3 regions of the Staphylococcus lloydii genome follow, and region 1 is predicted to be linked to each of the others. Evidence: riboswitches for the same ligand, from Rfam matches in the RefSeq annotation. Region 1 holds a riboswitch; each other region holds the start of a gene.

Region 1 (10,704 bases):
TCCGTCACGTCACGAAGTGGTGAATAATCCTGGCGATTTTAATATTTCATTCGTCACGAAAGGTTTTCAACTCGATTATGATGCCTTCGACAGTACTAAATTTAACTTTGTAGGGCCTTCAGTATTACCGCCTAAACCTTCAGGTTTTATGGATAATGTAAATACAAACCGTCCGCTTATTTATGTATCTTTAGGCACTGTATTCAATCAAAACGTTGCCTTTTTCAACAAATGTTTCTCTGCGCTAGCCAATATTGATGCGACAGTTATTGTTTCAATTGGTAAAACAAATAACGCCGAAGATTTCGATACAATACCAGACAACGTTATTATTAAAGACTATGTACCTCAGGTTGAAGTGTTACAACATGCAGATCTTTTCTTAACACATGCGGGAATGAATAGCACAAACGAAGCTATTATGTTAAATGTACCGTTACTTGCATTTCCACAAAGTGCAGATCAGCCAGTGGTAGCTAACCAAATAGAAAATTTAAAAATCGGACAACAACTAGATGCAGATTCAATTACAGCCGAACAATTAGCAAACACTGTAAAAGACATGTTAGCTCATCGACAAACTTATCAACAAAACATTGAACAAGTAAAAAATGTACAAACTCATAAGCAACCAGGTTATGAACTAGGCGCACAAGCCATTTTAGACTTCTATAACAAACATTAACCAATAACATAATAAAACCCTGTAGATGCGTCGTTAAACGTCATTTACAGGGTTCTTTATGTTAATTAAAACTTATTTTTCCCAAAGTGGTTGAAGTAAGTTTGTTTGATTACGGTCTGGACCAACAGAGAAAATAGAAATGCGTACGTTACATAATTCAGAAATACGTTCTAAATAGTTACGTGCATTATCAGGTAATTCATCTAAAGTACGGCAGCTTGTAACGTCTTCAGTCCAACCTGGTAATTCTTCAAAAATTGGTTTACAACGTTGTAACTCATTTAAGTTAGCTGGGTATTCAGTGATTTCTTGGCCATCTAACTCATATGCTGTACAAATCTTAACTGTGTCTAAGCCAGTTAAGACATCGATTGAGTTAATTGAAAGGTCAGTAATACCACTTGCACGACGAGAGTGACGTAATACTACTGAGTCAAACCAACCTACACGACGAGGACGTCCTGTAGTCGTACCATATTCACGACCTACTTCACGGATGTGTTCACCATCAGCATCAAATAATTCTGTAGGGAATGGACCATCACCCACACGAGAAGTATAGGCTTTACATACACCAATTACTTTAGATACGAATGTTGGACCAACACCGCCACCAACAGTAACGTTACCAGCAACAGGGTTACTAGAAGTTACGAATGGATATGTACCATGATCGATGTCTAACATGACACCTTGTGCACCTTCAAATAAAACTTTTTCGTCAGCTACGAATGCATCGTCTAACACTTTAGCTGTATCAGTAACGTATGGTGCTAAACGCTGACCTGCTGCATAATATGCTTCAAAGATTTCATCAAATGATGGGCATTCTTTACCGAACATCCCTTTGAAATAAGCATCTTTATATTCAATATTTGCTTTCAAAAGTGCTTCAAACGTTTCTTTATTTAATAAATCTGCGACACGGATACCGATACGTTGTGCTTTATCTACATAAGCAGGACCGATACCTTTCTTAGTTGTGCCAATTTTGTTGTCTCCACGGCGCTCTTCTTCATACTCATCTTGTTTTAAATGATAAGGTAAAATAACTTGCGCACGGTTTGAAATACGTAAATTATCAGTAGAAACTCCTCTGTCATTTAGGCCATCTAATTCTTTTAATAATGCAACTGGATCCACTACAACACCATTACCGATAACTGCTAATTTGTCTTTATAAAAAATACCAGACGGTACTAAGTGTAATTTATAAGTTTCTCCATCGAACTTAATTGTGTGACCTGCGTTATTTCCACCTGAAAATCGTGCAATAACATCTGCTTGTTCTGCTAAGAAATCTGTAATTTTACCTTTACCTTCGTCTCCCCATTGTGTCCCAACGACTACGATTGATGACATATGAGCACCTCCAAGTTTTTCTCGTTTAACCATTAAGTATTCTACCAATAGAATGATCATAATGCAAACAAAAATCGAACATTAAAATTGGACACATTTTAAAATTTCGGTAAAGCCTAACACTCCAATTAATGAGCTAAAAGTGTTGATCTATCAACATTCAAAAGCAATAACTAAGAAAACTTCGATACATACTTCTATATCAAGCGTATCTCTGAATCCAATTAAAAACCGTACAATAAAACAAAATAACATTTTATTGTACGGAAAAATATTTTTATTTAATTATCCAAAATCTGCGTGGGCGTAATCTATATCTGTGAATTTATTGTATTGTTTCATGAAGTGTAATTTTACTGTGCCTGTCGGGCCGTTACGTTGTTTTGCAATGATTATTTCAATTTCGCCGTTCTCATCATTGGTTTGTGGTTCAAACCCTGCATCATCGTCGTCTTCATCTTCTTCACCACGATTATAATAGTCATCACGATATAAGAACGCAACAATATCAGCATCTTGCTCGATTGAACCAGACTCACGAATATCACTCATCATTGGTCGCTTATCTTGACGTTGTTCCACACCACGAGATAACTGACTTAATGCAATAACAGGACATTCTAGTTCTCTCGCAATCGCTTTTAATGTACGTGATATTTCAGATACTTCTTGTTGACGGTTATCTGAAAAACGTGACCCACTACCTTGAATAAGTTGTAGATAGTCAATAACAATCATATCCAAACCGTGTTCTTGTTTTAAACGACGACATTTAGAACGAATATCTGTAATTCGTATACCCGGAGTATCGTCAATAAATATTTTAGTACGTGATAACTTACCAACTGCAATCGTAAATCTATTCCAATCCTCTTCCGTCATTGTACCTGTACGCAGACGGTTAGAATCCACGTTACCTGAGCTACAAATCATACGCGTCGCTAGTTGGTCTGCACCCATCTCGAGGGAGAATATACCAACAGAAAAGTGATCTTCATGTGTTGCTACTTTTTGAGCAATATTAAGAGCGAAGGCAGTCTTACCAACAGAAGGACGTGCCGCTAAAATGATTAAATCATTACGGTTAAACCCTGCCGTCATTTGGTCTAAATCTCGATAACCTGTAGGTATACCTGGCGTTTGACCACTATTTTGATCAAGTAATTCTGCATTTTCATAAACGTCACCTAAGACGTCTCTAATATCTTTAAAGCCATCGCTTTCACGTGTAGAAGATAGTTCAAGAATACGACGTTCAGCATCGTTAAGTATTGTATCTAATTCAAGTTCATCATTATAACCATCGTTTGCAATACTATCAGCAGCTTGGATTAATTTACGTTTTAAGGCATGCTTAAACACAATATCCGTATAATACTGTACATTTCGAGTCGTCGGTACATTACTAGATAATTCTGCTAAGTATTGTGGTCCACCCGCTTCACTCAAGCGACCTTCTTGTGACAGTTGATCCATTATAGTGACAACATCGATTTCTTTATTATCTTCGTTGAGATTCATCATCGCACGGAAGATATGTTGATGTGCACCCCTATAAAATGACTCAGGAAGTAATACTTCCTGAGTTGAGTTGACTAATTCTGGATCAATGATAATGGCACCTAAGACAGATTGTTCAGCCTCATTACTATGGGGCATTTGATTTTGTTCATACATTCCATCCATGTCGATTACACCTCATATTTCAATCCATAATTATTGTTCAATTGTGTGTACACGAATCGTACCTTCGACTTCTTTATCTAATTTAACCGGTACATTTGTATAACCCAATGCATGGATACCACTTGGTAAATCCATTTTACGTTTATCAATTTTAATATCATGCTGTTCTTGTAAAGCTTGTGCAATTTGTTTCGTGCTTACTGAACCAAATAATTTGCCGCCTTCACCAGTTTTAGCTGAAACTTCTACTTCAAGGTCAGCTAATTTTGATTTAAGTTGTTTAGCTTCATCGATTTCTTTTTGACGTTCTGCTTTAGCTGCTTTTTCTTGTTGTTCTAATTGTTTCAGATTGCCTGGTGTCGCTTCAACAGCTAATTTATTTTTTAAAAGGTAGTTATTAGCGTAACCTACTGGTACGTCTTTGACTTCGCCTTTATTACCTTTACCTTTAACGTTTTGTGTGAATATTACTTTCATCAATTTTCACTCCTACTCATTTGTTCTGTTATTGCTTGTTGTAATTGTTCGATCGCTTCTTCGACCGTGACATCTTTAAGTTGTGTAGCCGCATTTGTTAAATGGCCACCGCCACCGAGTGCTTCCATTGTTAATTGTACGTTAACTGCTCCTAGAGAGCGGGCAGACATACCAACAAGTGAATCTTCTCTTCTAGCGACAACATATGATGCCTCTACACCATCTAAACTTAACAGCTCGTCTGCAGCTTGTGCAACTGTAACAGGATGATATATTTTGTCATCTGGACCGTGAGCGATGGCAACGCCATTATCTTGTAATTCTACCGTACGGATTAATTCTGTACGATTAATATACGTATCGATATCATCTTTCAAGAAGTGTTGCGTTAAAATTGTGTCGGCACCATGCGCACGTAAATAGCTTGCGGCATCAAACGTTCTTGAACCCGTACGTAAAGTAAAGTTACGTGTATCCACGATAATACCTGCGAACATTACAGTAGATTCTAAACGTGTTAAACGTTGTTCTGTTGGTTGATATTCTAGTAATTCTGTCACAAGTTCTGCCGTTGAACTAGCATATGGTTCCATATAAACAAGTAACGGACTAGAAATAAAGCTTTCACCACGTCTATGGTGGTCAATAACAACTTTTCTATTGGCTTTGTTTAAAATATCTTCATCTATAACCATCTCTGGCTTGTGCGTATCGACAATAACGACAGTCGTTCTTGATGTCATATTGTCCCATGCCTCTTCGGAAGTAATAAAACGTTCTTTTAATTCAGGTTTTTCATCGATAGAATCCATTACACGACGTAATGTCGGATCGATATCTGAATCATTTAACACGATATGTGCATCTAAGTTATTCATCATTGCAAAACGAGATACCCCGATTGCTGCACCAATTGCATCTAAATCAGGACGCTTATGTCCCATGATAATAACTTTATCGCCTTCCATAAGTATATCTTTCAGTGCATGTGAAATGACACGTGCTCTTACACGTGTACGTTTTTCCATTGGGTCAGTCTTACCACCGTAGAAACGTACGTTACCATTTTGGTTTTTAATTGCGACTTGGTCACCACCACGACCTAAAGCTAGATCTAGTCCAGATTGTGATAATTCACCAAGATCGATTAAACTATCAGAACCTTCACCTACACCTATACTTAATGTAAGTTGCGCTCTGTAACCGACACTTTTTTCTCTTAACTGACTTAAAATATCAAAGTTTGAATCTTCAATTTCATCTAATATATGTTGATTTAAATACGCGACGAATTGATCGGTACTATAACGCTTAAAGTAGATGTCATATTCAGATGCCCAACGGCTAATGACACGCGTAACCATTGAGTTAATTTCCGAACGTTGTGTATCGTTCATATTTTGTGTGATTTCGTCATAGTTATCTAAAAATAACGTTGCGATAATCGGTTTTGATTCGTTATATAATTCATTAATGCGAACTTCTTCAGTGATATCAAAGAAATATAAAATATGTTCTTTTTCAGAATACCTTACACGATATTGATAATTTTTATCTTCTATATCAATTTCTTCAGTTTTTTCTAATTGCTTCAATATATTAGGATAAACTTCATTTACTGGATCAGAGATTACATTGCGATCCAAACGCTCTGACATAAATTGGTTCATCCACTCAATATTTTCATTTTCATCAATAACTACCATACCAATTGGTAAATTTTTAATTGCTCGATTACTACCGGCTGATATGTGTCCGCTCAAATTATCAACGTAGTTGTCCATCTTTTGTAAAGCTTGCCTTACCATTAAAGCAGCAATAATAATTACGACTATCAAAACCGCAGCAGCGATACCAGCAATGAGTTGGTTGAAAATAAACCATACTGCGACTAAAACTACTGCCATAATTGCCATAATGATAAATGGTAAAACTAATGCTTTTTTAGTGGATTGACGGTTCATTTTGTCCACCTCACATTATTTTTTAATGATACGTTTTAAGTTAAATGCTAAATCAATAAACCCTAATAAAGCTACAAGATGTGTAAATGGCGTTAAAATTGTCCCGATAACCATTAACACGACTGTTAAAGCTGTTGGCATCCCTTTCGCTTTGCCAAAGAAATGTATTAAACTCAACCCTTGTAAATACATACATAATGATAACACAATTTCAAAATTCAATACGATACTTTGGAAAGTACCCGCTTTAGACGCAAACATAACACAGAGAAGCGTAATAACGTATAAAATAAGTAAAACTTTATTCATTTGCCATGCAAATAACGGTTTAAAAACTGGTGTTGCTACTTTAAATTTGCGTAATATTGGAAATGTAATAATTAGGTTAATTAAAATAAGTAGAAATATCGTTATAATAACGAAGCTAGGTAGTTGGACTGCAAATTGGCGAAAGCCTTCACCTATCGTATTTTCGTAGCCACTTTGCATACCACTCTGCTCAATTGTTTGTAACATTTGAGTTCTTAATGGTTTGAATAGCGTATCTACTGTCGGTATTTTATTAAACGCTTGTAAAATCATAAAAGCGACCAATGAGATGATACTGATAAATGTTGTAGTTACGTATAATATACGCTCTTTGGATGTACGTTCTTTTAATAATTGGCCTACTAAAAAACTAACAATTAATATTAAGACCATCGCACTTAATACAAATATATTACCTAACAAAGTGGTTAAAATTACTGTAATAACAGCGGCCAATCCAAATGATTCTTTAGATTTATGCCATAGTACAATGCCTGGTATTGTCGCAAACAAGCATAATACAAAACCAAGTGGCGGTAATATATGTAAGACTAAAGCAACGATGATGAGTGAGATAATACTCAAAATAGTAGCTTTAGGTTCAATTTTTGAAAACAAATTTTGCCACTCCCATACTTTTTGACTGTATTACTATTCTAACCTCTTTAGAAATTTTATACAATTATTGATAATTTCAATTGATTACCTCAAATTTCATTCATAATATGAATAACTATAATCTTTAATTATCATTTAAATAAAATAAGCTCTAGATTAACTTGTTACAGTCAATTTAGAGCTTTATTTACGTACATTATTTACGTTTAAATTTTGAAACTTTTAAGAAATGATACAAATTAGGTGCCCAATCATTAAAATTAAGTAAAAATCCATCATGACCTACATTGTCAGGCACAAAGAAATGACGGTGATACTTAAATCGTTCTCCTACGGCACGTACCAAGTCATCCGGATATAGTAAATCATCCGTAAAACCCATTGTTAAAACTTTAGTATCTAAAGATTTAAATACTTCCGTAACGTCCGTACGATCTCTATCGATATCATGACTATCTAAGACATCCAGGAGTGTTAAATAACAGTTACGATTAAAGTTCTCTTTAAATTTGTTACCTTGATGTCGTTGATATGCTACGACTTGATCTGGTGAAAATCGTTTATCATAACTTTTCGATGACCGATAAGTTAAAAACCCTAGTTGTCTCGCAATACTCATGCCTTCTTTGCCAGCTAACTGAATTGATTGACGTGCAATTTCATTAAATGCGCGACTATAAGAGGAAGTCTTATCCGTAGCGGCAAGTATGACCGCCTTCTTCACATCAAATTGTCTATTGTATAACAATTCCATCGCTTGCATGCCACCAAGTGAACCACCGATTAATATATCAATGTGGGAAAACCCTAACGCTTTTATACCCACTTCTAATGCTCGAACAACGTCTCTTAAAGTTAGTTTTGAAGGAAAATCATCATCAATTAATGCGGAACTTGAACCAAATGGACTACCGATAACATTAAAAGTTAGAAATTGGTAGTCGTTAATTGGCATATAACCACCATCAATAATTTCGCGCCACCACCCATGGTTTTCATCCGTTCCATACGTCACATGGTTACCTGTCAGAGCATGACATACTAAAACGAGCGGTTGACCTTTGAAGCCTACATGTTCATAACGTAATTTTAAATTTGATATTGTTTCACCTGATTCTGTTTCAAACGGTCCTAATTCTAACGTGTCCACAGTATAATTTGTCATGTTTGACCTCCTACTAACTTAAAAACCCTCTTACTCGATATAAGTAAGAAGGTTCATGGTTACTTATCATTCGAATATCTTCGTTGGTTTTAGCACCGTACTCTATAGCCGGTTGCTGAAGCATCTATGGGCCAAGTCCCTTAGCTTCTCAAAATAAGATTTGATTTAATTTATAAGATTTAACATTTCGAAACATCAATGTTGTAGATGTCGAAATTTTCTATTAATTTCATTCTAACGAATAACGCTTACTACTTCAATGCTTAACATCAAAATAATAAACGTATAAGTGCCATAATAAAAATACCGGCAATAATAGTTATTGTAAGGCTTTTAGATATGAACGCCACTAAAACTGTCGGAATGATTGTCACTAAAAATGGAACATTAATAGTATAACCGAATTTTCCACTATGTTGTTCGATGACGCCATCGATAATGAGTGCAGTAAACAATGTAATCGGGATAAACGACAGCCATTTTACGACTTTCTCTGATAAGTGAACGCGTGTAATCAACATAAATGGTATAACTCTGGTTAACCACGTAACTACACCACATAAAACGATGATAATTAGCATATGTATCGTTATACTCATTTGGTCATCACCACCCCTAACGTTGCCGCAAGTATCGAAGATAAAATAATTGCTACATATGTAGGCATAAATAAACTAAATAAAAACATCATTACGATGACACAAACGATTAATACGATGTAAGTCATAATTTGAGAACGCTGTACAGTTTCAAATTGTGAAATTGCTAAAAAGATAAACATACCAGTAATAGCAAAATCTAAACCTAGTGCATCTGGATTATGGATATATTTACCGAAAATAGCTCCCACAATACATGATACGGTCCAGAATAAATATGCCGTTAAATTAAGTCCATGTAACCAGCGATCATTTATCTTCTCCCCTTTTAAGTGAGGTGTTATGGCGACGCCAAATGTTTCGTCTGTAACTAACGTCGCTAATCCTAAACGATTGAGCCAACCATAATCTTTATATTGGGGAGCTAATGTCATGCTTAATAAAAACATCCTCGAGTTAACTATAAATGTCGTAAGCACAATTGCAGTTATAGGTGTTCCAGCAATCACTAAACTACAAATGATAAATTGTGCAGCACCTGCATAAACGAGTAAGCATAATAAAACTATTTCTAGCAGACTAAATTTAGATGCTACCGCAACGATGCCAAAAGAAAGTCCAACACCTGCATAACCTAATAATGTAGGCACACATTCTTTAACACCTTGCCTAAATGTTAAATGCGAAGCCATATACTACCCCTCCCCTACCTGAAAACATATTATTGACAGTCTAATACAGAATATTTAAGCGAGCAATAAGGTTAGTCTTCCGTTTGTGTTAAGTTAGACAAACGGAATGCTAAAAACAACTATCCTCTAGACTCCCCTACCCTATTAAAAATGCGTTCCATCTCATAGACGGAACGCTAGTTATTACTTTAATTTACGGTTATTTAACTACTGGACCTATTTTAGTTTTACCACCCATAAATGGTACGAGTGCTTCAGGAATTGTAATTGAGCCATCTTCATTTTGATAGTTTTCAACGATAGCTGCAAAGGTACGACCTACTGCTAACCCACTACCATTTAATGTGTGAACTAATTCTGGCTTAGATGCTTTATCTCTTTTGAAGCGGATATTTGCACGGCGTGCTTGGAAATCTGTAACGTTTGAGCAAGAACTTATTTCTTTATAGTCATCATAGCTTGGTAACCAAACTTCTAAATCATAAGTTTTACTTGCACCGAAACCTATATCTCCAGTACATAAAATCACGCGACGATAAGGTAATCCTAATTCTTCTAAAATAGCTTCTGCGTGAAGCGTCATTTCTTCTAATGCATTCCATGAATCTTCAGGTTTTTCATAACGTACCATTTCTACTTTATCAAATTGGTGTAAGCGAATTAGACCTCTTGTATCTCTTCCTGCTGAACCCGCTTCACTTCGATAACATGCTGATTGTGCTGTAAATTTCTCAGGTAAGACATCGGGACCAATAATTTCATTTCTATAATAGTTAGTTAAAGGCACTTCAGCTGTTGGGATCGTATATAGACCTTCTTTTTCTACTTTAAATAAATCTTCTTCAAACTTAGGTAATTGACCTGTGCCGTACATTGATTCTGCATTAACTAATTGTGGTACCATCATTTCAGTATAGCCATGTTGTGTCGTATGTTTAGTAACCATATAGTTCATTAATGCACGTTCTAATTGTGCGCCTTCGCCAGTTAAAAATATGAAACGTGCGCCTGATACTTTTGCGGCACGTTCAAAATTAACCAATTTTAAGTTTTCCACTATATCCCAGTGAGGTTGAGCTTCAAAATCAAATGTTCTTGGCGTGCCCCAGCGTTTTAACTCGACATTGTCTTCATCTGAATCGCCAAC
Region 2 (10,704 bases), 1.1 Mb from region 1:
CTAAATACAAAGTACCGAAAAATTTTGAACGCGTAGAACAGTTGCCATATACATCTACAGGTAAATTACAAAGAGGTAAAATTACTGGTTATTAAGGAGCTACTCAATTGAAAATTATTAATTTAGAGTTTTATGATTATAATGAAAACTTTAAACAACCCATTATTACGCCTAAAATTACTTTGTCTGAACGTAAGGCGTTAATTATTAAACTGACGACGGACAACAATGAAAGTTATTATGGGGAATGTAACGCCTTTGAAACAGATTGGTATTTTGATGAAACGATAGATGTTGTTATAAGTAAAATAAAAGAGTGGTATGAAGAAGTACGAGGTCTGACAGTAAACTCTTTTGACGAGATTAAACAAACTTTAACGCAATTTGAACATTATCCAGCAGCTAGAAGTACGATAATCATGGCTTGCTATCAAATGTTTAACAATCTACAGACTCTGACAGTAGGCTATGGTGCAACCGTTAGTGGTTTAAATAATCATAAATATAGACAACTTGTTGATACAAAACCCGAACGAATAAAGTTAAAATGGTCAACGCACATTTTGCATGATTTAGATAAGTTAGCAACGTTACCATTCGATTTTAATATTGCGATTGATGCTAATGAATCTTTATCATTAAATGATGTTGATTTACTTGAACAAATAGCACAATATAATGTTATTTATGTTGAGGAACCATTTAAAGCTTTGCAAACTTTAGATGCATCGGGGATTACTGCTCAGTTGGATATTGCTTTAGATGAAAAAGCTATAGCGCTCAACAATATTGAAAATGCGATAAATAAACATAATATTAAAGTGGTTATCCTTAAACCGTTTCGCTTAGGTGGCATTGATAAAGTAATGGATATTATCAACAGCTTAGAACAGTTAAATGTAAAAACTGTAATAGGTGGCATGTATGAATATGGATTAAGTAGATATTTTACAGCTATGCTTGCTCAATATGCTACTTACACGAGTGATATCACACCTTCAGGATTTTATTTTGAAAATGATGTCGTTGAAGATATGGGCATATTAAAAAATGGAAGGTTAGTGTTTAACCCTCCAGTAGTCGATGTGGCAAAATTATCGCCTATTTATTAGTATCTTTGTGTTCTTTTTTTAAAGGAACTGGATCAAAACCACTTTTGTGAAATGGATGACATTTCAAAATACGTTTTAATCCTAACCATCCACCTTTAAATGGACCATAGACTTCTATTGCTTCTTTAGTATATGCTGAACAAGTAGGATAGAAACGACAAGTTGCAGGCGTTAAAGGCGAGATGAATTTTTGATAAATATAAATAATAAATAATAAAACTTTTTTCATAATGTGACCTCCAATGGAGCTTTAAACATTAATATTTTAACATATTTTGAGGTGTCTGATGACTATTAAGTATTTAGATAAAGATAATAACGAAGTATTTCTTAACTATACAACAGATAAAGAAGAGGCTAATGGTCAGCATGTTTTAATTATACCAATTTATAACGATAAATTATTATTTACCCAACATGACATTAGAGGCATAGAGTTCCCTGGGGGTAAAATTGAGCAAAATGAAAGTTCTTTAGCTGCTGCCGAGCGAGAACTAAATGAAGAGACAGGTGCAGTTGCGACTGAACTTCATTACATAGCACAATATTATGTTGCTAGACAAAATTTGCCTAGTTTTTATAAAGATGTATATGTTGCTCACATTGATTATTTGGAAAATAAGGGAGATTATTTAGAGACAAATGGACCAAAGCTTTATCGCAAAGTTACAGATATACCTGAACAACAACAAAGTTTCTTAATTAAAGACACAGCAATCTTAAAATGTTTAGAACGGGTGATTGAACTTGGATATTATAAGTAAAAAGCGTATGCCAATTGATGTAACGACACATGTATTTGACGAAATAACTTACGAGGTAGATGGTTTACATGTTAAAGGCCTTATGGGAATACCAAAGGATGAAGTTACACGCATAGTTATGTATTTGCGAGGTGGAAAAGGTCAAGTAGGTAAAGTAAGAGCGGCTCGCTTATTGCAGTTTGTTGATCCGCACACTTTAGTCATTGCGCCATATTATCGAGGCAATAATGGTAGTGAAGGAAAAGATGATTTTTATGGCGATGATTTAAATGATGTTACACAGTTACTGTCAATTTTGACTCATCAATATCCGCATGCTTTTGTCCATATGATTGGTTTTTCACGTGGAGGTTTACAAGGTTTATTAACTTTTCAAGATTTACCTGTACATAGTTATATTATATGGGGGGGAGTTTCTGATATTCATTTGATGTATCAAGAACGAGTTGATTTAAGAGGCATGTTGCGTAGAATGGTAGGGCATCCGAAAAAAGATATTGAGGCTTATGATAAAAGAGATGCTATTAAGCATATCACGCATGATGCACCAGCTATATTAATTATTCATGGTTATCAAGATCAACAAGTTGGTATTCAACAAGCACAATTTTTAGCACAATCTTTAACAGAAATCGGTGCTGTGCATCGCACAGTTTATCAACAACGAGAAGGGCATGTGCCGAGACCTTTTGCATTAACAAAAGTATTAAATCAACTGAAGCAATGGATGACGGATATCGAAAATAATCAACTAAAAGATAATTACGATGTTGAATAAAATTAAAACAAGGCTATGAGATTACTCATAGCCTTGTTTTTAAATAGATATTATTTTTTAAAGCCGCCTTTTTTAGCAAGTTCAGCTGTTTCTTCACCGAATTTTTCAAAGTTTTGATTGAAACGTTCGATTAAATCGTTAGCTTGTTCTTTATAAGCTTGTTGATCGTCCCATGCATTCATAGGATTTAAAAGTGTTTGAGGGACACCTTCAATACTAACTGGAATGTTTAAACCAAATGTGTCATCTGTAGTATATTCAGCTTCAGTTAATTCTCCAGTAATAGCTTGATTAACCATTTGACGCGTATAAGATAGACTAATACGACGACCAACGCCGTATTTACCGCCAGTCCAACCAGTATTAACTAAGTAAACATCAACTTCATGTTTATCAATCAATTCACCTAAGATGTCAGAATAAACTTTAGCATCTAATGGTAAGAAAGGTGAGCCAAAACATGTTGAGAATGACGGTTCCGGTTCTGTAATACCACGTTCAGTACCTGCAAGTTTAGCAGTGAAACCACTTAAGAAATGATACATTGCTTGATCTTTAGTTAATTTTGAAATAGGTGGTAATACACCAAAAGCATCTGCAGTTAAGAAGATAATGGTATTTGGGTGTGCAGCTTTAGATGGTTTAACAATGTTATCAATATGATCGATGGGATATGCTGCACGTGTGTTTTCTGTGTAGTAATTGTCATCAAAATCGATGTCGCCATCGTTATCGACTACAACATTTTCTAAAATAGTACCATATTTAATCGCGTCGTATATTTGAGGTTCTTTTTTCTTAGAAAGATTAATGGCTTTAGCGTAACATCCGCCTTCGATATTAAAGATACCATTATCATTCCAACCGTGTTCATCATCACCAATTAATTTACGTGTAGGGTCTGCAGATAAAGTCGTTTTACCAGTGCCAGATAAACCGAAGAATAATGCTACATCACCTTTTTCACCTACATTGGCTGAACAATGCATACTCATAATCTTATCTTTAGGTAATAGGTAATTCATAACTGAGAAAATACCTTTTTTCATTTCACCAGCGTATTCAGTACCACCGATTAAGATAACTTTATGTTTAAACGAAGTAATAATAAATGTTTCAGAATGAGTTCCATCAACTGCTGGATCTGCTTTGAATCTAGGTGCAGAAACAATTGTGAAATCTGCTTTGATTTCTTCAGCTTCTTCTTTAGTATCAGGTTTAATAAACATATTTTGTGCAAATAAGTTATGCCAAGATAATTCATTGACAACTGTAAGGTTTAATTGTGAATCCTCGTCACTACCTGCGTAACCATTAAAAATGTATAATTCGTCACGTTCTTCTAAATAATCTAATACTTTGTTATATAGATTTAAAAACGTTGTTTCATCAATAGGTTGGTTGATATTACCCCAATCAATATCATCTTTATAAGAAGGTTCGCTGACTATAAATTTATCTTTCGGTGAACGACCAGTATATTTGCCGGTTCTGGCATTAATGGCACCAAGTTCAGTCAATTCGCCTTCGTTGTTTTCCAACATCTTGTAGTACAATTCTGTTGTTGATAATTGAAATAAAGAAGTTGTTTTATTTAAAATGTTTTCCAGTTTACTAGTGTAAGTATACGTATCTATCGCCATACTTAATCCCTCCAACGCTATTTTTATGTAAGCCTTTACAATAAACGAGTATAACATAATCACTCTATTATGCCATAAAAATTATTATAAAATTTGGGATTTTGTAAAATTGACATTACTATGTAGTTTAGGTAGTATAGTTACTAACGGATTCTCTTATCCTGAGAGGCGGAGGGACATGGACCCAGTGAAGCCCAGCAACCTCTTCTTTATTCATTTAAAGAAGGAAGGTGCCAAACCGTTTGCAGACAAATACCGTCTGAACGATAAGAGCGAATGGACGTATTGAGCCTTCTCTCTATTTTTGTAGTGATGAAGGCTCTTTTTTTATTAAGCTCACAAAAGAGAATTTTCGTAATTTAATAACTAAAGGAGCAAATTATGACATACAATAGAAGATTATTCACTTCAGAATCAGTTACAGAAGGACACCCAGACAAAATTGCGGACCAAGTTTCTGATGCAATTTTAGACGAAATATTAAAAGACGACCCGAATGCTAGGGTGGCGTGTGAGACGACAGTTACTACAGGTATGGCGCTTATTTCAGGTGAAATTTCGACTAAGACTTATGTAGACATTCCAAAAGTAGTTCGTGAAACGATTAAAAACATTGGTTATACACGTGCTAAATATGGTTATGACAGTCAAACAATGGCTGTTTTAACTGCTATTGATGAACAATCTGCAGACATCGCACAAGGGGTAGATACCGCTTTAGAATACAGAAATGATATTTCTGAAGAGGAAATTGAAGCTACAGGTGCTGGAGATCAAGGTTTAATGTTTGGTTATGCAACGAAAGAAACAGATACTTATATGCCTTTACCAATTTTCTTATCACATCAATTAGCTAAACGTTTATCTGATGTCCGTAAAGATGACATCATTAAATATCTACGTCCAGATGGCAAAGTGCAAGTTACAGTTGAGTATGATGAAAATGATCAACCTCACCGCATTGATACAATTGTAGTTTCTACACAACACGCTGATGACACAGAACTTTCTCAAATACAAGATGATATTAAAGAACATGTTATTTATCCAACTGTTCCTAAAGAATTATTAGATGAAAATACGAAATTTTATATTAATCCAACGGGTCGTTTTGTTATAGGTGGACCTCAAGGCGATGCAGGTTTAACAGGTAGAAAGATTATCGTAGATACATACGGTGGATATGCACGTCATGGTGGAGGATGCTTTAGTGGTAAGGACCCAACAAAAGTAGACAGATCAGCGGCATATGCAGCGAGATACGTTGCTAAAAATATCGTTGCAGCTGATTTAGCAGATAAATGTGAAGTACAACTTGCATATGCAATTGGTGTTGCTGAACCAGTATCTATTTCAATTGATACATTTGGTACTGGTAAAGTAAGCGAAACGGAATTAGTCGAAGCGGTAAGAACTCATTTTGACTTACGACCTGCAGGCATTATTAAAATGTTAGACTTAAAACAACCCATTTATAAACAAACAGCAGCATACGGTCATTTTGGTCGTACTGATGTATTATTACCTTGGGAAAAATTAGATAAAGTTAACGTCTTAAAAGATGCAGTTAGTTTATAATCACTTTGTGATAACTTTATTAGTATTTTTATCGAATGATTAAACAATTTTTATTATAATGGAGATAATGATATATAAAGGAGCGAAATTGTTATGAATTCATTTGGACCAATTCAAATTGGTTTGATTGTAGCTATCGTGATAGCAATTGTTTGTTTCATACTATTTTTAATAGCTTTAAAAAGTAAGAAAAAAGCACAACAAAAAATAGAAGAACAATACCAATCAAAACAACAAAAATTGAATGATGAACACGCAGAGGAATTAGAAAAAGAAAGAATAAAAAATAAGAAGACTGTTACGAAACAACAAGAAGAATATGAGGCAACAGTTAATTCTAAAGATAGAGAAATTGATGCATTAAAATTATTCTCTAAAAATCATAGTGAATATGTTACTGATATGAGACTTATCGGTATACGTGAACGTTTAGTAAACGAAAAACGAATTCGTCCTGAAGATATGCACATTATGGCAAATATCTTTTTACCAAGAAATGAATTCAATGATGCACAACGTATTAGTCATTTAGTATTAACACGTACTGGTTTATACCTTATAGATTCACAATTATTAAAAGGCCACGTATTTAGTGGCATTAGTGGTCAACAATTTGAAGAACAACCAATGATGTCACAAGTATTTGACACACTTGATTTAGATAAAAATGAACCACAAACGTTAGTTTTAGACCAAAATGATGATAAAAGTTCGCTATCATTTGTAAATTATTCAACACACTTAGAAGCGGTTGAAAAATTAGCTGGAGATTTACAACGTCAATTAGACTTAAAATATACACCTACAACTATTCTTTATTTCAATCCTAAGAATGAAGGTGCAGTGACAATATCTAATTATGCGCAATCTTCAAGTAGCAAAGTTTTAGTAGGCCCAGAACAGCTTGATGAATTCTTTAACAAATTTGTGTTCCACGGTAGAATTCAATACAATGTAGAAGATTTACAGAACATTATGGATAAAATTGAATCATTTAATTAATATTTTAACTGAGCGTGCATAACGCTCAGTTATTTTTTTAAGCATTTTAATATGATAATGACGCTTAATTTATTATCATATGATTAAGTTAACTTGGAAGGAGTTATTATAATGCAAACAACTAAATTTTATAATGGAAATGAAATGCCAGTACTTGGTTTAGGAACATTTAGAGTTGAGAATAGCGATGAATGTAAAGAAGCGGTGAAACATGCCATTATAAGTGGCTACAGAAGTATAGATACAGCGATGATTTACGAAAACGAAGCCAAAGTAGGCGAAGGTATTGCCGAAGGTCTAGCAGCTACTGGGTTAGATCGCAGTGATTTATTTGTGACTTCAAAATTATGGTTAGCTGACTATGGTCGAAATAATGTGGAACAAGCATATGAAACAAGTCTAGAAAAATTAGGATTAGATTATCTAGATTTATATTTAATGCATTGGCCGGGGACTGATGAAGCATTAATGATAGATACGTGGAAAGGCATGGAAGATTTATATAAAGCTGACAAAGTGAAAAACATTGGCGTGAGCAACTTTACGCCACAACATTTGGAAGCATTATTAGCTCAAGTATCCATAAAACCAGTCATTAATCAGGTAGAATTTCACCCATACTTAACTCAAAATGAATTAAGAAGATATTTAGAAGTTCAAGGTATAGTGGCTGAGTCTTGGTCACCGTTAATGAATGCCCAAATTTTAGAAGATGAGTTAGTAAAAGAAATTGCAACAGAAGTAGGTAAAACGCCAGCACAAGTTATTATTCGATGGAACATTCAAAATGATGTCGTTGTTATTCCAAAATCAGTTACGCCTTCAAGAATCGAAGAGAACTTAGCTGTCTTTGATTTTGAATTAACTGAAGAACAAATTACTAAATTAAACAATTTAAACGAAGATAAACGTATTGGACCAGATCCAAACGAGTTTACAGGTCAATAAAAGATGATTCAAAAAAAGCTAGTAACTATAGCGTATTTACGCTATAAGTTTACTAGCTTTTTAAAATAACTTGTATCCTATTAAACAAGCGACGAAGCAACCACCGTATTGTAAAATTGAATAACTAATAAATAAAGGTAAATTGGTTTTGGACTCAATCATTTTCACTAATTCGGATGATAAAGTTGAAAACGTAGTTAAACCGCCTAATATACCTGTTACTAAAAACGGATTAATCCAACTGATTTGTAGGGCGTGTCCTAGAGTAATGCCAATTAGTAGGCTACCAATAATATTTGCGATAAATGTTGCTATTGGAAACTGACTTGGAAACTTGTTTATGCATATTTCAGTTATGCCACCACGAATTACAGCACCAATGCCACCGCCTACACAGACTAATAGTAAAGTTAACATTATAATTTACCTCCTATTTTAACGCCAATATAGCAGAAACAAATACCTAGAATATAACTACTAATGCCGTAAATGAATAGCGTGGTGAAAGCTTGTGCGTTGAACATAGACACCATTTCAAACTGAAACGTAGAAAATGTAGTTAATGCGCCAACGAAACCCGTTGTAATACCTTTTTTGAGTTGTGGATTATTACCGAAATATGTGACTGCCAATGTACCTAGAAAACCCATCAACAAAGCACCTATAAGATTAGCTATAAAAGTTCCGATAGGTAAAGTTGTACCTTCATGATTGATAAATGATAATAAATACCTTAACAGTGCACCGATGGCACCACCGAAAAAGATATAGACATATTGCATTTTAATACCTCCACTTAAAAATAAACACTACAAAAGCAAGTATACTTTTGTAGTGCCTATTAGAAAATAATGCCAAATGTAGTTAATGCAGCTATAATATGTATGATTATAACAATTAATAATATATAAGGCAGTAATTTACTAAGTTTATTGACCCAATCCGTTCTATCTTTTGAATGTTTTATTGCTTTATCTGCTAAAATAATTGCAATAATCAAGATGATTGCATTAATAATACTACAAACAAAAATTAATTTGATCATTGAATTAAATAATTGACCTAAAAGTGGGTCACGTGTATTGAAATAGAAACTAATAATAATTAACACAGCAGATAAATAAAAATATAGTTTTGAACGTGCCATATTTACCTCCTACTATATATCATTAGCTAATAATAACACAAAAATCTTAAAATTGAATAGTAATAATCATATACTAAGCAACATCTTAGTAGTTTTGTTAAACTGAACTGTAGTGTATATAAGTAATAATAATCGAGAAAATTGTATTATAAATTTGATATTAGATAAGCAAAAAATTAGAATTTTAAGCTTATTAGTGGTATAAATAAAATGAATGGTTAGTAAACCGTTGAGATAATTTATTATTAAATTATCATTTTAGTCAGGAGGAATAAGTAATGGCAAAATTAAATGTTGAAGTGTTTGCAGATGGTGCAGATATCGAACAAATGAAAGCAGCTTACAAAAATAAAGAGGTTGATGGTTTTACTACAAACCCAAGCTTAATGGCTAAAGCAGGCGTAACAGATTATAAAGCTTTCGCTGAAGAAGCTGTTAAAGAAATTCCTGATGCTTCAATTTCTTTTGAAGTCTTTGCAGACGATTTAGAAACTATGGAAAAAGAAGCAGAAATCTTAAAACAATATGGTGATAATGTTTTTGTTAAAATTCCAGTTGTGAACACTAAAGGTGAATCAACTATTTCTTTAATTAAAAAATTATCAGCTGATAATGTACGTTTAAACATTACTGCAGTTTACACTTTAGACCAAGTAAAAGAAATTACTGAAGCAGTAACTGAAGGCGTACCAACATATATTTCAGTATTTGCTGGACGTATCGCTGATACTGGTGTTGATCCAATTCCAATGGTTAAAGAAGCTGTTGAAATTGCTCACAGCAAAGAAGGCGTTAAATTACTATGGGCTAGCTGTAGAGAAGTAATCAATGTTATTCAAGCTGACGAAGTTGGCGCTGATATTATCACTTGCCCTGGTGACGTTGTTAAAAAAGTAAACAATAACTTAGGTCGTGACATTAATGAACTTTCTGTTGATACAGTAGAAGGTTTTGCGAAAGATATTAAAGCTTCTGGATTATCAATCTTGTAAACTAACTATCCTATGTAAATCTAAGCAGCATTAATGCATTAATTACTTTGATGTTTAGTTGATAAATTGAAATACTCAGTAGCTATGAACTACACAATAAAGATTTAGCGCTAACTTCAAAAGTTAGCGCTTTTTTAATACATAAAAAGTATCATACAAGACTTTTATATTTGTTAAGATTAATGATTTAGTACATAATCATATATAAAAATATTGATTTCTTTAATTATTTTAGTGGAGGTGAAGAGAATGAATTATTTAAGCCAAATTTATATGAACAGCGATGAGTTACATACGTTGAACACGCCACACTGTGTTAATATTTTTTTAGTTTTAGAAGGACAAATTAGAATAAATAAATATTATGGGGAAAAGGCTTTTGAGAAAGGGCAAGTCATTGTCGTCTTTGATTATGAAGATAACTATATTGTTAATAGAAACGGTATTTTAGCGTGTATCTCTATTAATAATCAAAGTTATAATAGATTTTCGTTGGCTAATCGTAAAGCATTATTCGAAATTGATAATGCGGATACAATGATTATTAAGACATACTTAGAAACGTTAAAAGCAATATTAGAAAAAGACTATTTCAATAGTGATATAGGCGTAGTTAAACTAATCAACTGTGCAATGGCTATATTAACCCATGAACAAAAAGAAATGAAAAATAATTCTCAATCGAGTGAGCTTATTAAAAACATCGTGCAATTTATAAATGAAAACTATAAGCGACCTTT
Region 3 (10,704 bases), 660 kb from region 1:
TTTAATACGTGCAGGGAATTGTGAAACACCTTGTAGCGCTTCAATGTCACCCATGTCTTCAGTAATTTCGTAATCTTCACCAAGCATCATCTTAGTGAATTGTTGGCTCATTTCCATAGCTTCTGCTAAAGTATGGCCTTTGATTGATTCCGTCATCATTGAAGCACTAGACATAGAAATAGAACAGCCTTCTCCATCGAATTTAGCGTCTTTTATAACGTTATCTTCGATATCAAACGTTAAATTGATACGATCCCCACATGTTGGATTGTTCATATCTACAGTCATCGTACCATTATCTAATTTCCCTTTATTTCTAGGATTTTTATAATGATCCATAATGACTGAGCGATATAATTGATCTAAATTATTAAAATTCATATGAGAAAAACTCCTTCGTTTGCTTCAACGCTTCAACTAATTGATCAATATCTTCAGTCGTGTTGTATATATAAAAACTAGCACGTGCAGTTGACGATTGATTTAACCATTTCATTAATGGTTGCGCACAATGGTGACCAGCACGCACAGCCACGCCTTCTGTATCGACAGCAGTAGCTACATCATGTGGATGAATATCTTTAATATTAAAAGTAATTACTCCAGCACGTCGCTCTTTTGGCGGGCCATATATTTCAATGCCATCAACAGTAGACATTTGTTCATAAGCATACTCAGTTAGTTGTTTTTCGTGTTCATGAATTGCATCGAAACCTAAATTTTCTAGATACTTAATCGCTTCACCAAGGCCAATCGCCTGTGCAATTAATGGTGTGCCTGCTTCAAATTTAGTTGGTAGGTCTGCCCATGTTGCATCGTAATTGCTTACAAAGTCAATCATGTCTCCGCCAAATTCAACAGGTTCCATTTCTTGTAATAATTTTCGTTTACCATATAAAACGCCTATACCCGTTGGTCCAAGCATTTTATGTCCACTAAAACTATAAAAGTCTACATCTAAATCTTGCATATCTAAAGCAGAATGAGGTGCAGCTTGTGCGCCATCAACACTTATAACAGCACCATGTTCATGTGCTACTTCAGTTATTGCTTTAACATCATTGATTGTACCTAATACGTTCGATACGTGAGCGATAGCTACAATTTTAGTATTATCATTGATTGTTGCTTTAACATCTTCGATATCTAGTTCGCCTTCAGCTGTCATTGGAATAAATTTAAGCTTGGCATTAGTTCTTTTTGCTAATTGTTGCCATGGCACGATATTGGCATGATGTTCCATTTCGGTAACAACAATTTCATCTCCAGGTTGTAAATTAGCATCACCATAACTACGTGCAACCACATTAATTGATGCTGTCGTACCACGTGTGAAAATAATTTCTTCGAAGTAACGTGCATTAATAAAACGTCTAACTGTTTCACGTGCACCTTCATAAGCATCAGTAGCTAATGAACCTAATGTGTGTACACCACGATGAACGTTAGAATTATATTTTTTATAATACTCGTCAAGTACGTTTAATACTTGCACGGGCGTTTGACTTGTTGCTGTAGTATCCAAATAAGCGAGACGTTTCCCATTAACTTGTTGGTTCAAAATAGGAAAGTCTTTAATAATTTCTTGAACATTTAATGATTCGGTCACATTACCCACAGACCTTTCTTAATTAAGAATCTCTGATTAGACCTTAGTTGAAGTTACTCAAATGCACTTCATACATATTTATATCAATCACTTTATTATAAGTGACTGTGCTAAGGTTTATTACTTGTTTACTTTTAATTCGATTACTTCACGTAATTGACGTTTAACATCTTCAATCGGTAATTCTCTAACAACAGGGTCTAAGAAACCGTGAATAACAAGTCTTTCAGCTTCTCTTTGTGAGATACCGCGACTCATTAGATAATAAAGTTGTTCTGGATCAACACGGCCAACAGATGCAGCATGTCCTGCTTCAACATCATCTTCGTCAATTAATAAGATAGGGTTAGCATCTCCACGTGCATTTTCAGACAACATTAATACACGAGACTCTTGGTTCGCGATTGATTTTGTACCACCGTGTTTGATATAACCAATACCATTAAATACAGATGATGCATTTTCACGCATAACACCATGTTTTAAAATGTAACCGTCTGTTTCTTTACCATATTGAACGATTTTAGAAGTAAGGTTTACTTTTTGATCACCAGTACCTACTACAACTGATTTTAATTCACTTGTTGAACGGTCACCTACTAAATTAGTTGTATTATCAATAATTTGGCTACCTTCGTTCATTAAGCCTAATGCCCAATTAATCGTAGCATCTGCATCTGCAGTACCTCTACGAATAATATGTCCAGTAAAGCCTTTATCTAAATAGTCAACTGAACCGTAAGTAATATTTGAGTTAGGCCCAGCAATTACTTCTGATACGATATTAAGTTGGTTACCTTCACCACTTGCATTTGAAAGATAGTTTTCAACGTAAGTTACTTCGGCACTTTGTTCAGTAGCTATAATAACGTGGTTATAAAAACTAGCATTTTCATCATCGTGTAATACGACATATTGAATTGGGTGTTCAACGACTACGTTTTTAGGTACATAGACGAAAACCCCACCATTCATTAATGCTGTGTGTAAAGCAGTAATACGGTGTTCATCGACAGATACCGCATCTTTCATATAATATTTTTGTACTAAATCAGGATGGTTAACTAAAGCTTCTGATAAGCCTTCTACAATTACGCCATCTTTTTCAGCTGATTGAGAAACACGTGTAAAAGCTAATGAATTATTATGTTGAATAATTAAGTTTTCTGATTTATCAACATCGATAATTGCTCTAACTTCTTGAGGTAATGCATCTAAATCGTTGTACGCTTCACCTGTTGTTTCAAATTGTTTAAATGAGTCAAAATCCCATCTATTTATTTTAGTTTTATCTGGTTTTGGCATTTCTAAAGTTTCAGTTAATTTTAACGCTTCTCTACGTAATTCCGTCATCCAAGAAGGTTCATTATGGGCTTGTGAATATTCAACAAGTTGCGCTTCAGAAATGTTCAAAGTTTCAGTCGTCATACTATTTTCCTCCCATTAAGATGATTAGTTGTTGCCTTGATTTGGATAAACTGACTTATTAAAAATTCAGTTATACAAATTAATATGAGTTGAGACTTATTCTGCAGCACCGTACTCTTCTTTAACCCATTCGTAACCTTCTTCTTCTAAACGTTTAGCTAATTCTGGTCCGCCTGATTTAACGACTTTACCACCGAACATTACATGTACTTTATCAGGTGTAATGTAGTTTAATAGACGTTGATAGTGAGTGATGATTAATGAACCAAACTCATCTCCACGCATTTCATTAATACCTTTAGAAACAACTTTCAATGCATCGATATCTAAACCAGAGTCGATTTCATCTAAAATTGCGAATTTTGGTTCTAACATTAATAATTGAAGAATTTCATTACGTTTTTTCTCACCGCCAGAGAAACCTTCATTTAAATAACGTTGTGCCATATCTTGATCGATGTCTAAGAAATCCATTTCTTTATCTAATTTTTTGATAAATTGCATTAAATTGATTTCTTCTCCTTCTTCACGTTTAGCATTAATTGCTGAACGCATAAAGTCAGCGTTTGTAACACCTGTAATTTCTGAAGGATACTGCATAGCTAAGAACAAGCCAGCTTTTGCACGATCGTCAACGTCAAGTTCTAATATATTCACACCGTCTAAAATAACTTCACCTTGAGTTACTTCGAAACTTGGGTGACCCATAATTGCAGATGATAATGTTGATTTACCAGTACCATTTGGTCCCATGATTGCATGAATCTCACCAGTATTAATTGTTAAATTAACACCTTTTAAAATTTCTTTATCTTCAATAGACACATGTAGGTCTTTGATCTCTAATGTTGATGGCATACATATTCCCTCCATAATAAATAATATGTTTTCCTAACTAGTTTATAATAATTTTAATCTACAGTCAAAAAACTGCAAACGCATTACATCGTCTAATTATAACGCACTTACTAGCTAATATAAACCTTTTGAACTAGTATTTTATAATAATTATTATAAAGCAACTATTTTTATTAAGCCTTACTTTCTGAAAGTAACTGATAATGATTAAACGTTTGTTCTCAATAGCTATATGGACCTTTTTGCTAAACTATAAGATTAACTTATAAGGTTATAAAACAAGTTATCTTATCATTTGTTTTCATTTTTATAGAAGTGAAATCTTATAAAAAACTCCCTTTCCAGAGGATAGGGAGTTTTTTTCTTTATTATTTAGCTGGCACAACCGCGCCGTCATATTTTTTATTAATGTAATCTTTGATTTTTTTAGAGTGTAAAACTTCCATTAAAGCTTTAACTTTCTTATCATCTTTGTGACCTTCTTTAACTGCAATTAAGTTAGCATAAGGATTGTCTTTAGATTTTTCTAAAGCGATCGAATCTTTACGTGGACTTAATTTTTGGTCGATAGCAAAGTTTGAGTTAATGATTACTGCGTCAGCTTTTTGATTTTGATAAATCTTAGGTAAGTACTCAGCTGATTGTTTATTGTTGAATTTAATATCTTTTTTGTTTTCTACAATATCGCTAAATTTAGCGTCTTCAATTTTCACGCCTTTTTTAATTTTAACTAATCCAGCATCTTTGAAGAATTTAATGAAACGGCCTTCTTCAGCTGGGTTATTTGAAACATAAACTGTAGCGCCTTTTGGTAAGTCTTTTAAGCTTTTATATTTTTTTGAATAAACAGCCATAGGTTCTAAGTGAACATCACCAGCTGATTCAATTTTATAATGCTTGTCTTTTTTCTCAGTGTTTAAATATGGTGTGTGTTGGAAATAGTTAGCATCGATTTCACCTTTATCTAACAATTTGTTAGGTGTTGTGTAATCGTTGATTGTTTTAATTTGTAAATCATAACCTTTATCTTTTAATAAAGGTTTAGCTTTTTCTAAAATTTCAGCATGTGGTGATGGTGATGCACCTACTGTGATTTTTTTATCATCTCCGCCTTTACCACAAGCGGCTAATACAACTGCTAAGATTGCAACTAACGCTAAACTTAAAAACTTCTTCATGTTAAGTCCCCTTTCGTTTTACCTTTTATCGATTTTATTTGTAGCCCAATCACCAATGAATTGGATAATAAATACTATGATTAAAATTAAAATTGTTGATACTAAGATGACATCATTTTGGTTACGCGTAAATCCTGTTAAATATGCTAAATTCCCTAATCCTCCTGCACCTATAACACCTGCTATTGCAGTTGAACCAACTAAGGCAATTGCAGTGACAGTGATACCTGAAACCAATGCAGGCATTGCTTCTGGTAATAATACTTTTCTTACAATAGTCCAAGTATTGGCTCCCATAGACCATGCCGCTTCAATAACACCTTTATCAATTTCCTTGAATGCTATTTCAACTAATCTAGCATAGAATGGTGCTGAACCTATGATTAATGCTGATAATGCACCAGACGGTCCACTAATTGTCCCTAAGACGATGCTTGTAAATGGAATTAGTAGCAAAATTAAAATAATGAATGGTATCGCTCTAAATAAGTTAACAATAAATGACACTATTGAATAAAACACTTTCGCAGTTTTAGAGTTACTTCTTGCAGAGAGGAATAATAGTACCCCTAAAATAATACCGAAAACAAACGCAAAAATAGTTGAAATCACTGTCATGTATAACGTTTCATATGTTGCTTGCCAAACTTCAGACCATTGGACATTTGGCATTGTTATCATTTCTTGCACAATTTCTCCAAATGACTTACCCATGACGTAACACCTCCACTGATACATGTTGTGACTCTAAGTTTTCTTTGAAAGTGTCGAATTGTTCAGTACCTACATTTGGCAAATGTAATACTAAAAATCCAATTGAACCATTTTTACTATTTTTAATATTTGCTTCTAATATATTCACATCTATATTATGCGTTTTAGTTATATATGAAACGATTGGTTCAGTCGTATTATTACCTACAAAGTTTAGTCTAACTATGTAATCTCCAGGTTGTAATGTATTTAATTCATCGATAGATTCATCAAAATCATCATTCAAATCGTCTTTAACAAAGCGTTTTGTCACTTGATGTTTCGGGTGTTCGAACACATCATTAACTGTCCCTTGTTCAATCACTCGTCCATTTTCCATTACTGCCACTTCATCGCAAATGCGACGAATCACATGCATTTCATGAGTGATTATTACGATTGTTATATTGCTTTGTTCCTTTATTTTCAACAAAAGATCAAGAATTTCGTCTGTCGTTTGAGGGTCTAATGCACTTGTCGCCTCATCACAAAGTAATACCGTTGGCTCATTTGCAAGTGCGCGCGCAATGCCGACACGTTGCTTTTGCCCACCTGAAAGCTGCGAAGGATATGCATTCTCTCTTCCCTGCAAGCCTACAAGCTCAATTAATTCCTTAGCTCTCTTTTTAGCTTGTTGGCGTGATACGCCAGCAATTTCTAAAGGAAATGTAATATTGTTTAATACGGTTCTAGACCATAACAAATTAAAGTGTTGAAATATCATGCTTACTTTTTGACGTTTTTGGCGTAATGCCGATTTAGACAACTGTCCTATATTGTCACCATCAATAATGACATCACCTGATGTTGGCTCTTCTAAATTGTTTAAAAGTCTAACTAAAGTACTTTTTCCCGCTCCTGAAAAACCAATCACGCCAAAAATTGAGCCAGTTTCTATGTTTAAATCAACATGATCGACAGCAAGTACTTCTTGCTTTTTCGTCTTATAACGTTTGACGATTTGATTTAACTCAATCATTGCGATTGCCTCCTTGTAATGCTCGATAAACTAAAAAATGCTTCCCCTATCTTATCCAGAATAGAGAAAGCAATTTATACTCTCTCTCATCTTTTAAAGTTAGCTTAACTTTATGTGAATTGGCACCATTTCTATTAATTAGACGGTTGCCGGGCTTCATAGGGCACATCCCTCCACCTCTCTCGATAAGAGTTACATGATTTAATTATTTTTTATCCTACCATTGCACTAATGATTCGTCAATTACTTTTTTAAATTTTCTAACAAATAAGGAACGGACTGAAAAGCGTATAATCTTTTTAGTTCTGAACCTTTTGACATTACCATTAAAACAGGCACTGACTGAATTTCATGTTGTTGACTAAAATCAGGATGTAAATTCAAATCAATTTTAGTTATTGGCAATTTTAAAATATCATTCGCAATATCTAACATTCTTTCTGAAACCTTACACGTGCCGCATGTAGGTGTATATCCGAAAATCAAGTGTTTGTCTTCGTTGAAATGTTCTTCTACATTTACTCGTTGTTCTTTTGTTACGTTCATGTTATCAAACTTACCCTTTCAGCTATGTTTTCTAATTGAGCTTTGTCTATCTGCTCTTCATCTTTAACTATAAAGCCATTTTTTTCTAGTATTCTAGATAAATATTGTTTGGGACATCGTGCTACTTCACAATATTGTTTGTCTACCTTTATATGTTTACTTTCACTTAAATATCTTTTGAACCAGCTGCGAATTTTTTCGCCTTCATCATCTGAATCAACTAAGATAAATACTTGTTTATCATAAAGTGTTTCAATCATACTATCAATTTTATCAATACTCATGGTACCGTTAGTGCAAATTATTTGTACAGGTTCATCAAGCACTTTTTTCACTTGCGTTTTATCCGATTTACCTTCAACAACAATAACTTTATTTAATATAGTCATGACATCCACCTTCTCAAAGTCAATTATCAACACGCTACTATACTATTCCACCATATATTTAATCATTAAACATAAATTATGGCCAAACGGCCAAAAATATACTAAGTCTTAATAAATTTTATACTAATAATAAAAACTCCTAGATATAAATATCAAGGAGTTCAACTTTTTAATTATTCGCCAATCATTTCTGAATATTGATCAGCTGATAATAAGCTTTCTAATTGGCTTTCATCAGTAATTTCTATTTTAACCATCCAAGCTTTCTCGTATGGAGATTCATTTACAAATTCAGGGCTGTCTTCTAACTCTTCATTTGCTTCTAAGACTTTACCTGAAATAGGCGCATATAATTCTGATACAGTTTTAACTGATTCTACGCTACCAAAAGTATCTCCTTCATTAATTTCATCGTCAACCTCTGGTAATTCAACAAAAACGATATCTCCTAGTTCGTTTTGTGCGTATTCAGTAATACCAATTGTTGCTGTATTGCCTTCAATTTTAACCCATTCATGATCTTTAGAATATTTTAATTCGCTCGGTACTGCCACAAGTATCCCCTCCTATATGAATTTACACTTTTATGATGCCATATGACGATGCTTAATGGCAACTGTTTATAATAAAAACGAAACAATAAGCGACATGTAATGATAAACATGCCCTAGTGTATAAACGCCCTATTTAATATAGCTATTGCTTACAGCCAAGTTTCTTTATAAACTTCTTCATTAAAACCTACTGTTGCCTTGTCCCCAGATATAGCTAACGGACGTTTTACAAGCATGCCATTTTCAGCTAATAAGTCTAACTTATCGTTATCTGACATTGAGCCCAACTTATCTTTGAGCCCTAACTCACGATATTTTGCGCCGTGTGTATTAAATAGTTTATTTACTTCTAAGCCAGTGCGTTCAATAATTTCTTTGAATTCACTTTTCGTTGGTGTGTGTTGAACAATATCAATAGGTTCGTAACTAACACCATATGCTTGTAAAAATTTAGCAGCTTTTTTACAAGTAGTACAATTAGGATATTGGTAAAATTTAATCATGTTTCTGTACCTCCTATACGTTATTATCACTAATATAGCAGAATTATATAAAAAACGCTTCTAATTTTAAGCTTAAAGTTTTTAATTACTTATAATTATTCGTTATAATATAAACTAATAAATTATAAAAAGGAGCGTTACTAGTTATGCAACATATTAAAACAAATGATGATTTTAACACTACTATAAATAGCGATAACCCGGTAATTGTTAAATTCGAAGCTGGTTGGTGTCCAGATTGTAAAGCCATGGATATGTGGATTGATCCAATACAAGAAAAATATAACGATTACAACTGGTATACAGTAAATAGAGATGAACTAGAAGATGTTGCTGCGGACAATGATGTCATGGGTATCCCTAGTTTATTAGTATTTAAAAACGGGGAAAAATTAGCGCATTTACATTCAGCAAATGCTAAATCACCTGAACAAGTTGAGTCTTTCTTAGCTGAAACATTCAATTAATTTATCCTAAATTCTATCTTGTAATAAATAACAACTCATTTCACTGATTTAATCAGTTAGAAATGAGTTGTTTTAGTATAAAAGGAACTATTTTTGAGATGCACTCACTACGATTACGTGGCAATTTAAAGTTAAACTTGAATAAAAATCCAAACTAAAAGCAGTAGCAATTATTATTAAAAATAAATTGCTACTGCTTATTTCTAGGACGTTTAAGTCCATAACGCTTGTGCTTAAAGTTTATATTAATCTAATTTGTAATTTCCTAGATTATTTATTAATTAAAGAGAGATTAACTAAAATTTGGTAATAATATTATTCGTATGACGCGGCGCATGTGGCATAGTATCTTGCATATCTGTTAGATATAAAAAGCCTACCAAGCTTTCGTCATCTTTGACGCCAAATTCTTTTCTTACTTGTGGCATGAAAATATATGGTGGTGTTTTCCAACATGTGCCGATATGCGCTTCATGTAGTAATAACATTAAATTTTGAGCAAATGTACCAAAAGCTAAATAGTTTTCTAAATTTTCTTTTTGTCTTGGATCATCTTTAACGATTAATGCTAACATACCGCCCAATTTTGTCACCGTATTATAGTGATCTTGTTGTTTATCTTTTTGATGAGGAAATGCCTTATCCGAAATTGCTTTACTCATATCACCTAATCTATCTTTAGCGATATGCACAACACGCCAAGGTTCTCTTAAGCCATGGTTTGGCGCATCAGATGATTGCTTTATAGCTTGATACAATGCTTCATCATCGATATACATATCTCTCTTAAATATTTTACAACTTCTTCTATTAGCGATTGCATCTTGTAGTTCCATTCTCTATCGCCCTTTCGTTAATGATAACTATTTTCAATTATAAGATACAATCGTGCTCTTTTCAAATTACTCGTATATTTTTAATTGTTCCCTTAACACACTTACGTGTATTTGTCCCGGTGCTTTCGGCGTATCTAAACAACCATATGAAACAGTACCACCAAAGACACCTTGTGCAGTTCTAGTCACCAAACCTAATTTTGACATTGCTATACCTATAACGCGTGGATTAACTGAATCAGCGGAATCAGACATTGCCATCAAGAGATTAGTGACATCTTGTTTATTTTTAGGCATGACAGCAACTTTAATGTAATCTGGACTGAATGACTGCATTTTATAATATAAATGTTTTAATTCGTCTAATTTAGGTGTTTGTTCAAAATCATGATAAGAAAGCACAACTTCCAAGTCTTTATTTTGAGCAGCCGAAATTATGGTAGCCAAAATCTCTTTATCAGTATTTTTATCAAATTCTATATCTATTAAATCGTAATTGTTAACTTTTATTAATGAATTTAGCATTTGATAATAGTCATCTCCATTTAACTGACCATTCCCGCCCTGACTACTAGTTCTATAAGTAATCAGCAAACGTTTATCT

What was found. Region 1 has a riboswitch for S-adenosylmethionine ahead of metX (homoserine O-acetyltransferase MetX). Riboswitches for the same ligand answer to the same signal wherever they lie in the genome.
Region 2: linked by a shared signal. The riboswitch ahead of metK (methionine adenosyltransferase) and the one ahead of metX (homoserine O-acetyltransferase MetX) in region 1 are both predicted to bind S-adenosylmethionine.
Region 3: linked by a shared signal. The riboswitch ahead of ISP08_RS09355 (methionine ABC transporter ATP-binding protein) and the one ahead of metX (homoserine O-acetyltransferase MetX) in region 1 are both predicted to bind S-adenosylmethionine.

The regions. Positions count from the first base shown of each region.
Region 1 is NZ_CP064056.1:13,096-23,799, reverse strand. It holds gene ISP08_RS00095 (macrolide family glycosyltransferase) at 1-685, shown strand, start outside; gene ISP08_RS00090 (adenylosuccinate synthase) at 758-2,047, opposite strand; gene dnaB (replicative DNA helicase) at 2,333-3,733, opposite strand; gene rplI (50S ribosomal protein L9) at 3,764-4,210, opposite strand; gene ISP08_RS00075 (DHH family phosphoesterase) at 4,210-6,174, opposite strand; gene ISP08_RS00070 (DUF2232 domain-containing protein) at 6,190-7,101, opposite strand; gene metX (homoserine O-acetyltransferase MetX) at 7,298-8,266, opposite strand; SAM riboswitch class I at 8,327-8,426, opposite strand; gene ISP08_RS00060 (AzlD domain-containing protein) at 8,536-8,865, opposite strand; gene ISP08_RS00055 (AzlC family ABC transporter permease) at 8,862-9,557, opposite strand; gene serS (serine--tRNA ligase) at 9,757-10,704, opposite strand, start outside.
Region 2 is NZ_CP064056.1:1,089,203-1,099,906, forward strand. It holds gene menE (o-succinylbenzoate--CoA ligase) at 1-95, shown strand, start outside; gene menC (o-succinylbenzoate synthase) at 108-1,112, shown strand; gene yidD (membrane protein insertion efficiency factor YidD) at 1,102-1,344, opposite strand; gene ytkD (RNA deprotection pyrophosphohydrolase) at 1,400-1,876, shown strand; gene ISP08_RS05350 (alpha/beta hydrolase family protein) at 1,860-2,654, shown strand; gene pckA (phosphoenolpyruvate carboxykinase (ATP)) at 2,705-4,297, opposite strand; SAM riboswitch class I at 4,451-4,570, shown strand; gene metK (methionine adenosyltransferase) at 4,679-5,875, shown strand; gene ISP08_RS05365 (nuclease-related domain-containing protein) at 5,969-6,877, shown strand; gene ISP08_RS05370 (aldo/keto reductase) at 6,989-7,825, shown strand; gene ISP08_RS05375 (fluoride efflux transporter FluC) at 7,886-8,242, opposite strand; gene crcB (fluoride efflux transporter CrcB) at 8,242-8,607, opposite strand; gene ISP08_RS05385 (hypothetical protein) at 8,667-8,972, opposite strand; gene ISP08_RS05390 (transaldolase) at 9,251-9,964, shown strand; gene ISP08_RS05395 (helix-turn-helix transcriptional regulator) at 10,214-10,704, shown strand, end outside.
Region 3 is NZ_CP064056.1:1,924,541-1,935,244, forward strand. It holds gene sufU (Fe-S cluster assembly sulfur transfer protein SufU) at 1-381, opposite strand, end outside; gene ISP08_RS09330 (cysteine desulfurase) at 371-1,609, opposite strand; gene sufD (Fe-S cluster assembly protein SufD) at 1,730-3,037, opposite strand; gene sufC (Fe-S cluster assembly ATPase SufC) at 3,134-3,895, opposite strand; gene ISP08_RS09345 (MetQ/NlpA family ABC transporter substrate-binding protein) at 4,264-5,073, opposite strand; gene ISP08_RS09350 (methionine ABC transporter permease) at 5,092-5,787, opposite strand; gene ISP08_RS09355 (methionine ABC transporter ATP-binding protein) at 5,780-6,805, opposite strand; SAM riboswitch class I at 6,889-6,997, opposite strand; gene ISP08_RS09360 (thioredoxin family protein) at 7,049-7,351, opposite strand; gene ISP08_RS09365 (toprim domain-containing protein) at 7,348-7,740, opposite strand; gene gcvH (glycine cleavage system protein GcvH) at 7,914-8,294, opposite strand; gene ISP08_RS09375 (arsenate reductase family protein) at 8,444-8,797, opposite strand; gene ISP08_RS09380 (thioredoxin family protein) at 8,944-9,264, shown strand; gene ISP08_RS09385 (nitroreductase family protein) at 9,561-10,100, opposite strand; gene aroD (type I 3-dehydroquinate dehydratase) at 10,167-10,704, opposite strand, start outside.